Regions from separate parts of the Paenibacillus sp. KACC 21273 genome, predicted to be linked through region 3. Evidence: riboswitches for the same ligand, from Rfam matches in the RefSeq annotation. Region 3 holds a riboswitch; each other region holds the start of a gene.
The links. A riboswitch is a leader RNA that binds a small molecule or an ion and turns the genes downstream of it on or off. The one in region 3 is predicted to bind S-adenosylmethionine.
Positions count from the first base shown of each region.

Region 1: linked by a shared signal. The riboswitch ahead of PQ460_RS04945 (methionine ABC transporter ATP-binding protein) and the one ahead of PQ460_RS07270 (2-hydroxyacid dehydrogenase) in region 3 are both predicted to bind S-adenosylmethionine.
Region 2: linked by a shared signal. The riboswitch ahead of metA (homoserine O-acetyltransferase MetA) and the one ahead of PQ460_RS07270 (2-hydroxyacid dehydrogenase) in region 3 are both predicted to bind S-adenosylmethionine.

Region 1 is NZ_CP117876.1:1,060,103-1,064,397, reverse strand. It holds gene PQ460_RS04955 (MetQ/NlpA family ABC transporter substrate-binding protein) at 1-821, opposite strand, end outside; gene PQ460_RS04950 (methionine ABC transporter permease) at 955-1,623, opposite strand; gene PQ460_RS04945 (methionine ABC transporter ATP-binding protein) at 1,623-2,639, opposite strand; SAM riboswitch class I at 2,823-2,971, opposite strand; gene PQ460_RS04940 (COX15/CtaA family protein) at 3,151-4,116, opposite strand.
Region 2 is NZ_CP117876.1:3,870,927-3,875,221, reverse strand. It holds gene corA (magnesium/cobalt transporter CorA) at 94-1,029, opposite strand; SAM riboswitch class I at 1,495-1,628, shown strand; gene metA (homoserine O-acetyltransferase MetA) at 1,766-2,707, shown strand; gene PQ460_RS16980 (aminotransferase class I/II-fold pyridoxal phosphate-dependent enzyme) at 2,755-3,945, shown strand; gene PQ460_RS16975 (trans-sulfuration enzyme family protein) at 3,952-4,295, shown strand, end outside.
Region 3 is NZ_CP117876.1:1,577,651-1,581,945, reverse strand. It holds gene PQ460_RS07275 (FGGY-family carbohydrate kinase) at 1-973, opposite strand, end outside; gene PQ460_RS07270 (2-hydroxyacid dehydrogenase) at 945-1,973, opposite strand; SAM riboswitch class I at 2,218-2,309, opposite strand; gene PQ460_RS07265 (molybdopterin oxidoreductase family protein) at 2,535-4,295, shown strand, end outside.

The DNA of each region.
Region 1 (4,295 bases), 520 kb from region 3:
ATTACAGCACCATTGTACGTATCTTCAATGAATTTTTTAACATCATCAGATGTTAAAGCTTTTTTCAATTTTTCGATAGCTGCATCATTTTGGTTGTCTTCACGAGTAACTAAATAGTTAGCATATGGTGCGCTACTTGTTTCAGTCAACAATGCCGATTTAGGATCGATTTTAGCTTCTAATACATAGTTCATGTTGATCATACCCATATCTACTTGACCCAATTGTCTAGTGATAAAAGCTGCATCCATCGGTGTAAATTTAAAGTTTTTAGGATTAGCTGTAATATCTTTTACAGAAGAAGTAATATTTGTTTTGTCTTTCAATTCAATCAATCCATTGTTAGCAAGCAAAATCAAAGCGCGTGCTCCGTTAGATACTTCGTTTGGAATCGCAATATTTGCACCGTCTGGTAACTCATCGATTGATTTATATTTTGTAGAATATGCACCGAAAGGCTCGATGTGTACAGGTTGTACAGCTTTTAAAGTCATACCACGAGATTTGTTTTGCTCTTCAAGGTAAGGCAATGTTTGGAAGTAGTTTGCATCTAACTGTTTGCCGTTCAATTGAACGTTAGGTTGAATATAATCTGTAAATTCGACAACTTGTAAATTTACGCCTTCTTTAGCAAGTGCAGGTTGAATATGTTTTAAGATTTCAGCGTGAGGTACAGCTGTTGCGCCTACTTTCAACGTTACGGTTTCTGCTCCGCCTTCTGTTGTTCCTGTTGCTGCTGTGTTGTCTGCTGCTTTGTTACCGCAAGCAGATACGATAGCAACCAACATAATACTTAGCAAAATCAAAGTCCATTTTTTCATCTTCTTTACCCCTTTATTGGTTTTGGATTGGTATACGTATATGATACAAATGCTGAATATTCGTGATTATCTATTATCATATAAATATTCAGCAGAATAACTACTCTGTGTTCAATCTCTTTTGTATTACCGATTATCTTCTAGAAAAATGAACCACTAGACGATCACCAAGCATTTGTAGAATTTGAACAATAATAACCATAATGACTACAGCCACTAGCATAATCGCTGTATCATAGCGATAATAACCATAGTTGATTGCAAGTGTTCCAAGTCCTCCTGCACCAATCATCCCTGCCATCGCTGTATTAGAGACTAGCGCAACAACAGTAACGGTTAACCCTGCTAATAGCCCTGGCATTGCTTCACGTACAAGTACGCGCGTTATAATCTGCCACAACGAAGCTCCCATCGCATTCGCTGCTTCAATCACACCACGATCGACTTCACGAAGTGCAGTTTCGACCAATCTAGCAAAAAACGGTGCGGCAGCAATAACTAATGGTGGGATCGTTCCAAGTACACCAATCGTTGTTCCTACTAGAATTTGCGTTAATGGTAAGATCGCCACAATCAGTATAATAAATGGAACCGAACGCAAAATATTAACGATAAACGCGATGACTGCATAGAAATAACGCACCCATGCTACAGTAGAACGCCCTGTAATAAATAACAAAATGCCTAATGGCAATCCTAGAATTAATGTAAATAATCCAGAAGCGCCTACCATTTTGAGTGTATCTAAGGTCGCTGTACCAAATTCATTCCAATCAATTTGTGAGAAATCCAATTCACCCATCAGTTGATCACCTCCACATCGAGACCTTCAGCGGTCAATCCATCGAGTGTACGCTTAATGTCTCCTTCTGTTCCTTCAAAGCGAACAATCAACTGTCCATAAGGTACATTTTTTAACGTTGAAATCGTTCCTTGCAAAATAGCAAAATCGACTCCAGTTTGACGTACCGTTTGCGAAAGGATCGATTCATACGTTTTATCTCCCAAGAAAGACACTTTGACAGTCAATGAATTAGGAACATTTGGTGCTGTCCACGAAGTAATTAGTAATTCAGCATTATTAGACTCATTTAAAATAAAATCACGTGTCACTTCATGCTGTGGCTTCAAAAAGACATTTGTTACAGGCCCTTGTTCTACAATACCGCCCCGATGAATAACAGCTACTTTATCACAAATGCTCTGAATGACATGCATTTCATGAGTGATTAAGATGATTGTTAAATTAAAGCGCTCATTGATATCGACCAGCAATTTTAAAATCGAATTTGTAGTCTGAGGATCAAGAGCAGATGTCGCTTCATCACAAAGCAATACATCAGGGTCGCTAGCTAGTGACCGAGCAATACCGACACGCTGCTTTTGTCCACCTGATAATTGAGCAGGATATTTATTGGCATGTTGTTCCAGTCCAACTAGAGCGAGCAATTCTTTCACTTTTTCTTTGATGTTGCGTTCCGGTGTTTTGACTAAGCGCAAAGGAAAAGCGATATTCTCATATACTGTCGCTGAAGATAATAGATTGAAGTGTTGAAAAATCATACCTATTTTGCGTCGTCTTGCTTGTAAGCGCGCTTTGTTCAGCTTGGTCATTTCCACACCATCGATCCAGACTTCACCAGAGGTTGGACGTTCTAGTAAATTAATACATCGAATCAATGTACTTTTACCTGCACCGGAGTGACCGATAACGCCGAAAATCTCGCCTTTGTCTATTTTCAAATCTATACCGCTTAACGCAGGGCTTAGATTTTTCCCTTTACCATACGTTTTAGTAATACTTTTTAATTCAATCACAGATAGGTGCTCCTTCCTTGTACTTCTTCATTCCTGCATTCATATTACATTAATCATATATAAACCATCGAATAAGTCGGATATATTCTCGCTATCATATATGTCGGTATTCACTTCTCTCTTCTTTATACAAAAAAAGAACCCTTTCGCAGAAAAGGGTTCTCTATTATTAGAGATACTTCCTTCTCATCTGCCAAAATCGCCATGTACCAATTGCACACGCCATTTTGAAGGAATTAGCACCATGACATTTTGGAAAACTACGTAATAGCTATTCCAAAATCGGTTGCCGGGTTTCATCGGGCCAGTCCCTCCACCACTCTCGATAAGAAAATATGAAAAATTCGAATGAAAATGAAAATCTTTTCTCAGTATAGTGAACTTCACACTCTTTGTCAAAGCAAAAATGAATATTTCCTAAGGAAATTAGAAATTTTTCATCAATTGTTCATCTGACGTAATCTATTGGATGTATATTCACTTTTTATTGCTGTCTAAATAGATCATACGGTTATACATTTTGCCCTAATTTGCCACGTGTACCACGACTTAATTGCCATACACGCACACTCATATAACATAACACACCGAACAAAATCTGAATCAACAACGTATGCAACATACTGGAGAAGAAATACCACTCTGGTATTTTCATTGTTACAATATTCAACATACCACTTAGAATCTGCATGATGATAAATACGATCGCAGTCACTCCAAGCTTACGAATACCTGGATTATACGGATGACGACGGTAGGCATAATGTGCTAGCACTGCAATAACGATTAACAGACTATAAGCGGCTACGCGATGGAAAAATGCTACCGCTACCCCACCGGATAATTCAGGTAAGATAGAACCATTACATAGTAATACGCCAGAACACCCACCTCTAGAATCGGTATGTGTGACAAAGGCTCCTGTATATACCACCATGTATGTGTAGATAGTTGCGAACCATGTTAGATTACGCATTCCTTTACTCACCGGTGGTTCATCTGGAATTGGCAAATCACCTTTTTGCTGATCCATCCGCCTTGCACCAAGCGCCATCATCGACGAACTAGCAAAAGCGATCATTGCAAATCCGAAATGTAGTGCCATGATTGGAGCAGATTGTGAAAATACAACTGCTAATGCACCCATAACGGCTTGTACCAAAACAAATAGCAATGTTAACGATGCATATACTTTAAGCTCACGATGCTTATTAAAAAAGATAAATCCGATAAAAGAAAATAATGCTGTTAAGCCTGCCAGAGCACTAATAGCTCGATGCGAATACTCAATCAATGAAGAAATCGTATACGCAGGTACAAATTGGCCATGACATAACGGCCATTCATTTCCGCAACCGAGTCCTGAACCTGATTTGGTTACTACAAGTCCTCCCATGGTTGCTAAAAACATAACAACACAGGTGACAAAGCTCAACCATTTTAGATGTGTAGTTGTTATTCTGAACTTTCTTGCCATTTAGAGAATCACCCGCTATTTTATATGATAGTTACACAATGTTTATGTTCTACTTTAGTATACCTGATTGCAAAATAGACGGAACCACTGGATTGTGACAAAAAATGATCAATCCTTGTATTATGGCAGAACCGTGTCGACAAACAAATGATATTTCACATAGTAAAAAAACCACCCTT
Region 2 (4,295 bases), 2.3 Mb from region 3:
ATCAGCGCTTGGCAGTATAAGCGCGACCAAGTGAAATCAAAAAAGCTGTCCTTGTTCATCAATTGACGATGAATAAGGGCAGCTTTAATCTTTTCAGATCCAATCTTTTTTGCGGAAAGTGAAAAACATAGTCAAACCTAGCGTAATCATAATCCCGATTACCAGTGGATAACCGAAACGCCAATGCAATTCAGGCATATCTTCAAAGTTCATTCCATAAATACCTGTAATTACAGTCAACGGCATAAATATCGTTGTGATCGCTGTAAATACACGCATGATTTCATTCGCACGATTAGAGATACTGGACTGATAAGCTTCTCGTAAGTTACCCATCAGATCGCGGAATGTATCAAACATCTCAGATACTTTTACCGCATTCTCGTACACGTCACTGAAATATTTTTGCAATTGATCATCGATCAAACGGAGGTCTTTTTTATTCAATGTATTGATGACTTCACGCTGAGGTCCCAATACACGTTTGAGCCACAAAATTTCGCCACGCAAACCGATAATTTCGTTCAAATGCGATTTTTTGGTATGCATCAATATATTTTCTTCCAGTAGTTCGATCTGATCTTCGATCCGGTCACCGACAGCGAAGTAATTATCAACGACAAGGTCAATTAACAAATACATGAATTTATCAGCGCGACTCACTTCTTCTTCCCATAAAATCGGTTTGAGAACACGCAATTCATTAATTTTCTGCTTGGTCACTGTAATAATATAATGCCGTCCTAGAAAAATATTCAAGGCGCGCAAAAAAATCTCTTCGTTATCAAAACGAATACTGTTGACTACAATAAAATAATGACTTTCATAAATTTCGATCTTAGGACGCTGTTCTTCCTCACTCAAACAATCTTCTACAGCCAGATCATGAAGCATAAAAAGTGGTTGTAATTCGATCAAATCTTCCAAATCTGCGTCGATCCAATAAAATCCTTCTTCAGGTGCTACCAGTGTGTCGGTAATATTTTCTACTGGAGTAAATGCTCCAGCATTGACGTGCCGAACTTTCATTGTGTTCTACTCCTTTATTATGAAATGAGCAGGGAAAGAAGCGGCAACCGCACACTTGTTTACAAAGCTTCGCTATAATTTATGAAAAACGGAGAAGATTTTTCAATAATGGCGCGTTACTCCAGTGCCCTATGGTTGTCGTTTGTTTCCTGCAATTTGTCCATCCGTCCTGCTGCCAACTGGGCCTCGGGTCGCCTTCCATTTTGAAATTCACCTCTTTGTGATTTAGATATTTATGAAAACTATGAAAAAACGTCAAATACTTGTTAAGTATACCGTGGTCGTGGAAGCCTTTCAAGCTTAAATAAGAAACCTCTTTTGAAATCAACCAATATAGTTACCAACAACTTATTTATCGGTTCAATCTAATACATTTTTCACAGCACTTGACGGCAGACCGTAGAATAGTATAAATTATGGTATAAGAAAAGTATCAAAACATGTTATTTTAAATTGAATAAGCAAATCTTATCAAGAGCAGGTGGAGGGACTAGCCCGATGAAACCCGGCAACCGGCGGTATAACCGCACGGTGCTAATTCTTGCAGAGATATAAGTTGATGTATCATTCTAGACTTAATATCTGCTGACAGATGAGAGAGGCGTCTATTATATACGCGAACATATCGCAAATGACCTTTCTCAAGTATCAGGAGAAAGGTCATTTTTGTATATACTTATAATGAACCTTTCTCCTGAAATGATAAGAAATACACACATCCAAGGAGTGAACGAACATGCCAATTAAGATTCCGGATAGCTTACCTGCCAAAGAAGTATTAACTGGAGAAAATATTTTCGTAATGGATGATAGCCAAGCATTTCAACAGGATATTCGTCCATTGCGAATTGCTATATTGAACTTGATGCCTACTAAAGAAACAACCGAAACGCAGTTACTACGCTTACTCGGAAATAGCCCGCTTCAAATTGATATCTATTTGCTACATGCACAATCCCATACTTCCAAAAATACATCGACTGAATATTTGAACTTATTTTATAAAACATTTGAAGAAGTCAAACATCTGCGCTTTGATGGTCTGGTTGTGACAGGCGCTCCTGTAGAAACAATGGACTTTGAAGATGTGAACTATTGGGAAGAGATTCAAGGGATTTTTGATTGGAGTAAAAAGAATGTCACTTCAACCATGCATATCTGTTGGGCTTCACAAGCAGGGCTTTACCATCATTTCGGTGTTCCCAAAGTCGATTTGCCTGAAAAGTGTTTTGGTGTATTCCCACATACATTAAATAAAGAAAATGTAAAATTGTTACGAGGATTTGATGAGTTGTACTTTGCGCCTCATTCCCGTCATACCGAAGTACGTCATGAAGATATTGCCAAGATTCCTGAACTGGAAATTTTATCAGAATCGGAAGAAGCAGGAGTATATCTAGCCGCTACCAAAGATGGCAGTCAGATTTTTGTAACAGGGCATTCTGAATATGATCCATTGTCACTGAAATGGGAATATGAACGTGATATCGCTAAAGGAATGGATGTCGCACCGCCCAAAAATTATTTTCCTAATAATGATCCATCGCGCACACCACCTTCTACATGGCGTGCTCATGCCAACTTATTATTTTCCAACTGGCTAAACTATTATGTATACCAAGAAACACCATATGATTTGGAAAGTGCCAAAGCTGAAGCAGGTAATTACTGTATCTAATTTGAGATCAACCCAATCGATTGTTATTTCAGAGGAGGAATTATAGTATGACGGATCATCATTCAAGCGAACGAACTCTTAACATTGAAAGCAAATTGGCACAGATCGGTTCGATTAATGAACCGGTAACAGGGGCAGTTAATTTTCCGATTTATCAATCAACTGCCTTCCGTCATCCCGCTCTTGGTAAAAGTACAGGCTTTGATTATATTCGTACAACCAATCCAACTCGCGCTGTACTAGAACAAGCGGCGGCAGCATTAGAATCAGCAGATGCAGGATTTGCCTGTAGTTCCGGTATGGCTGCTTTACAGACCATTTTTGCGCTTTTCGGTCAGGGAGATCATCTGATCGTATCGCTTGATCTGTATGGTGGCACATACCGTCTGTTGGAGCGTATTTTATCCAAATTTGGAGTAACTGCTTCTTATGTAGATACCAATGATCTAGAAGCGTTAGAAAAAATAGTTCAACCAAATACCAAAGCTGTATTTATCGAGACGCCAACTAATCCGTTAATGATGGTTACCGATATCAAAGCTGTAGCTACTTGGGCAAAAAGCCATCAGTTGCTGACGATTGTTGATAATACGCTGTTGACTCCTTTTTTCCAGCGTCCGATCGAACTGGGAGCAGATATTGTGATTCACAGTGCTACCAAATATCTAGGTGGACATAATGATGTGTTAGCAGGATTGATTATGACCAAAGGGGAAGAATTATCCGCTGAAATGGCTTTTCTGCACAATTCTATCGGAGCCGTATTGTCCCCAACCGATTCGTATCAATTAATGCGTGGAATGAAAACATTGGCATTGCGGATGGAGCGTCATGAATATAATGCTACAGCAATGGCGAAGCATTTAGTAGATCATCCGCAGATTGCAGAAGTGTTCTATCCTGCACTACCGGATCATCCGGGATATGATGTCCAAAATCGCCAATCTAGCGGAAATACAGGTATCTTTTCGTTTAAAGTGAAAGATGCGCGTTATATTGAACCGATTTTGCGTAGTATTCAATTGATTGCTTTTGCTGAAAGTCTAGGTGGCGTTGAATCGTTAATGACGTACCCAACGGTACAGACACATGCAGATATTCCAACTGAAATTCGTGAAGCGATTGGTGTGGATGATCGTCTATTGCGCTTTTCTGTAGGGATTGAGCATATTGATGATCTGATCGCTGATCTTGATCAAGCGCTGGAAGTAGCACGCCTTGAAGTAGAAGGAGCGTGATCGATAATGACTTATTCTTCAGATCGTCAAGCTTCACGCAAAATAGATACCAAACTGATTCACTTTGGTGCTGAAATCGACAAAACAACAGGTGCATCCAGTGTGCCGATCTATCAAGCGTCTACTTTTCATCAAGAAGATATCTCGAATCCACCACTTCATGATTATAGTCGTTCAGGCAATCCAACCCGTCAAGCGTTAGAAGATTATATTGCTTTGTTAGAAGGCGGAGCTTCAGGATATGCTTTTGCTTCAGGAATGGCGGCGATTTCTACTGCCTTTCTGATTCTATCCGCAGGTGATCATGTGATCGTGACTGAAGATGTGTACGGTGGTACATATCGTTTTCT
Region 3 (4,295 bases):
GTTCATTCATCTCTTGCTCCATCATGGCGTATCCTTCATTGGGATAGAAAATAGATTGCAATTTCTGATAGTTCAGACCGGTGATACCTGGATTCGTTTCGATCAAAAATTGATGTGGTGTTGTATACGCATTAATCCATGCTTTTGCTGATTTATCTGTTGTAAATGTATCTGTAATCTTAGCGATAGGTGTAGTTGTACCGGATACAATAACAATATCTTCTGCTCCTGCACTTGTACTATGGATAGCCAACTGCGTATCCCCGCCACCTACGATAACAGGTGTATCTACAGGCAAGTTCAATTCTGCTGCTGTACCCGATGTTAATGTCCCTAGCACGCTACCTGAAGGTATTAATGAAGGCAACACTATTGGTGCAATGCCAAAGGTGTGACACATTTCTGTAGACCAATCACTATGCTCTACATTATAGAGAAGAGTCTCACATGCTTGAGACGGCTCGTAACTTAACACACCACTAAGCGCATACGTTACCCAATCGCTAATACTGGTAAAACGATTCAATCGTTGATACTGCTGAGAATGACGCTCCCGTAATCCGACTAATTTCATTGCTGAAAATAAAGCAGACGGTGTTCTGCCTGTGATCGGATAAATAGAAGTTTGGTCGCTATAGTGTTCTTCCCACTCTCGTCCCCGATTATCAATATTCGGTAATCCTAGATAAGATTCACCTGCTTCATCAATCAGTACGATACCTTGACGCTGACTCGTTGAAGTGACAGCGATAATCTGAATATCAGGAACGTTAGATAGTGCTACTTTAGCAAGCCCTGCAATCTGTTCCCACAGTACTTCCGGTATAAAATGGCGTGCATCCGGATACTGATTGTCATTGTGATACAAAATATCAGCTCGCTCAATCGACAATACGTTACCATTGATATCGACAACAGCTACGCGAGCATTACCGGTACCGATATCAAAGACTAGATAGGCTTGTTGTGTCATCGTTAATATCCTCCAAAATCGCTTTATTATAAAGTACTTTCACTGCGGTATTATGATACTCAAACCACTCTATGAGTGCTGTATTCATAATTTCTACATGATGATCTTCAACTTCATAAGTGGCACCTGCTAAATGTGGAATTGCTAAAACATTTGGCAATGAAATCAGTTCATAATCTTTAGGAAGTGGCGGTTCTTGATCAAACACATCGATAATCGCTCCACGAATCTGATTTTGTTGTAATTGTTCAACCAGTGCATGATGATCTACCACTACAGAACGGGCAGTATTCACAAAAATGGCGTCTTTTTTCATTGATTGCAATAATTCTGTACCTATTAATCCTTTGGTATCTTCGGTTACAGGTAAATGAATCGATACAATATCGCTTGTAGCAAATAACTCGGCTAACGATACTTTTTGATCACGCGGGTCAGGGCTGGTTACATAGGGATCGTAATAACGAATATCACAAGGGAAGCTACGTAGTATGCCTGCTGTACGCTGGGCTACAGCTCCAAAACCAACCATACCGACTGTTTTGCCAGCCAGTTCATTACCTTTAAACTTGAGATAAGCAGTTAAGCTACCACTTTGCCATTCTCCTGCTTCTAGCCATTGACTGGATGAAATAATACTGCGTAAAAAGGTAATTAGACTACCAACTACCATTTCAGCTACAGCTTGTGCATTACGTGCTGGCGTATAGAAAACAGGAATACGACGATCTGTAGCCACAGGTACATCTACATTAGAAGGAGTTCCTCGACAGACACCGATAAATTGCAATTGAGGTACAGCTTTAATTACCTTTTCAGTAATTTGATCTAATTCTGCAATAATGGCGTTTGCTCCGGTTGCTTGTAATAAAGAGATTAATTCCTCTTCTTGATAAGCTTGCCCATGATCTTTCCAGCAACGGTAAATGACTTCTCCAAACGTATCTGCTAGTTGTTGACGACCTTGCTCATGATAAGGGGCGGTAATTAATATTTTCATTATTCAATCTCCTTTGGTACACTTAGGTGCAGTGTTATTTAAGTGAAGCTTTAAAGTAAGAAAGTGACTTGATATAGTGAGTTCTTGGTTTGCTACTAATAACGTCATTATTTGACAATATAATCAACTGAGTCAACGACAATATACAAAAAACCTCTTTCCCACATCAAGGAAAGAGGTTCGCTATCTATTCATTATAATATTCAAATCATACGAATAAAATAATGCAATAATTCATCCTGCTTTCCTATCTCCCAAGCGATTCAAGCTTGCTGGAATTGGCACGTTTTTGCCGAGGTTTCGTAGGGCCAGTCCCTCCACCTCTCTGGATAGAAAATCTAATGTATGTAGTTGTCGAAAAAAACTTGCAAATCGATATCAGACACGATAAGGTATAAAACATCTAAATTTGTCGAATTCGAAATAATTTTCTTTATTCTAATTAAACCTAGTAAAAAAGTCAACATTAAATCTAAAATTTGATTTATGATAGTTTATAACGTATTCAAAGTCTATTTCTGCCATTATTAAGGTATGGGTATTACGAAAGGAGCATGATGTATGTCTAGTTATGTTGATCAACAAGATGGAGTATTTCCTTCAGTCTGCTCGCTCGATTGTCCTGATCAGTGCGGACTGCTTGTTCATAAAGAAAAAGGTAAAATCATCAAAATTGCTGGAGATCCTAATCATCCTGTTACCAAAGGGAACATCTGTAACAAAGTTCGTAATATGACAGAACGTATCTATGATACCAAGCGTCTAACTACTCCACTCAAGCGGATTGGAGCAAAAGGAGAAGGTCTTTTTGAACCTATTTCATGGGAAGAAGCGATTACTACAATTACTTCCAAATGGAAAACATTAATATCCACTTCTGGCCCTGAAAGTATTCTCCCGTATAGCTTCTATGGCAATATGGGCAATCTATCCGCAGAAGGGATGGATCGCCGCTTTTTCCACCGGATGGGGGCGAGTCTTTTAGAGCGTACCATTTGCACAGCCGCTGGTTCAGCAGGTTATAAATATACAATGGGTGGCAGTATTGGTACCGATCCTGAAGATACGGTAGATACACAGTTATTTATTTTCTGGGGTATTAATGCAGTTAGCACTAATATGCATCAAGTGACTTTAGCGCAGCAAGCTCGCAAAAAAGGCGCTAAAGTTATTGTGATCGATGTGCATAAAAATCAAACTGGACGATCTGCAGATTGGTTTATTCCGATTTTGCCAGGAACAGATAGCGCACTCGCTTTAGGGATGATGCATATTTTATTTGCTGAAGATAAAGTGAATGAGGATTTTATGAAGCAATATACAGTAGGGCACGAACAATTGCGTGAGCATGTAAAGCAATACGACCCTGCCACTGTATCCACAATTACAGGCGTACCTGTCGATGATCTATATCAATTAGCTCGTATGTATGGCAATGCTAGCCCTGCTCTGATTCGTATCGGAAATGGTCTACAACATCATGATAACGGCGGTATGAATGTACGTACGATTGCTTGCCTACCTGCTATCACAGGACAATGGTTAGTACGCGGTGGCGGTGCTATTAAGTCTAATACGTTCCAGCTAACATTTAATGAAAATGCGTTACAACGTCCAGACTTATTGGCTAATCGCAACACTCGTTCTTTTAATATGAATCAATTGGGACGGGTATTATTAGAGGAGTCTGAACCTGTGCAATCGCTATATGTGTACAATTCTAATCCAGCAGTTGTGACTCCAGAAGCTACGCTTGTCAGACAAGGATTAGCACGAGACGATTTGTTTACTGTTGTGCACGATCTCTTTTTAACTGAAACAGCTAAATATGCAGATATCGTTTTGCCAGCAACATCTGCTTTTGAAAATACCGATTTCTATGCTTCGTACTGGCATCATTATATGCAGATTCAACAACCAGTTGTTGCTCCATATGGTGAAAGCAAATCCAATACCGAAGTATTTCGTTTGCTTGCTAAGGCAATGGGCTATGAAGATCAAGCATTACAAGATAGTGATGAACAGTTAATTCGGCAAGCGCTGGATCATCCTGCTAATCCGGCACTGAAAAATATTACGTATGATTCATTAGTTCAGCATCAATATGTCAAAGCAGATCGACAATATATTTTCCCGGATCGTCTGCCTACACCAAGTGGCAAAATTGAACTATATTCAGCCGATATGGAGCGTGATGGATTACCGCCATTACCAACCTATACACCACTTCGAGAACAAGGAACGCATCCTTATATTTTTGTACCGGGACCGAATCATAACTTTTTGAATTCAACCTTTTCCAATAATGCCAAACATATCGGT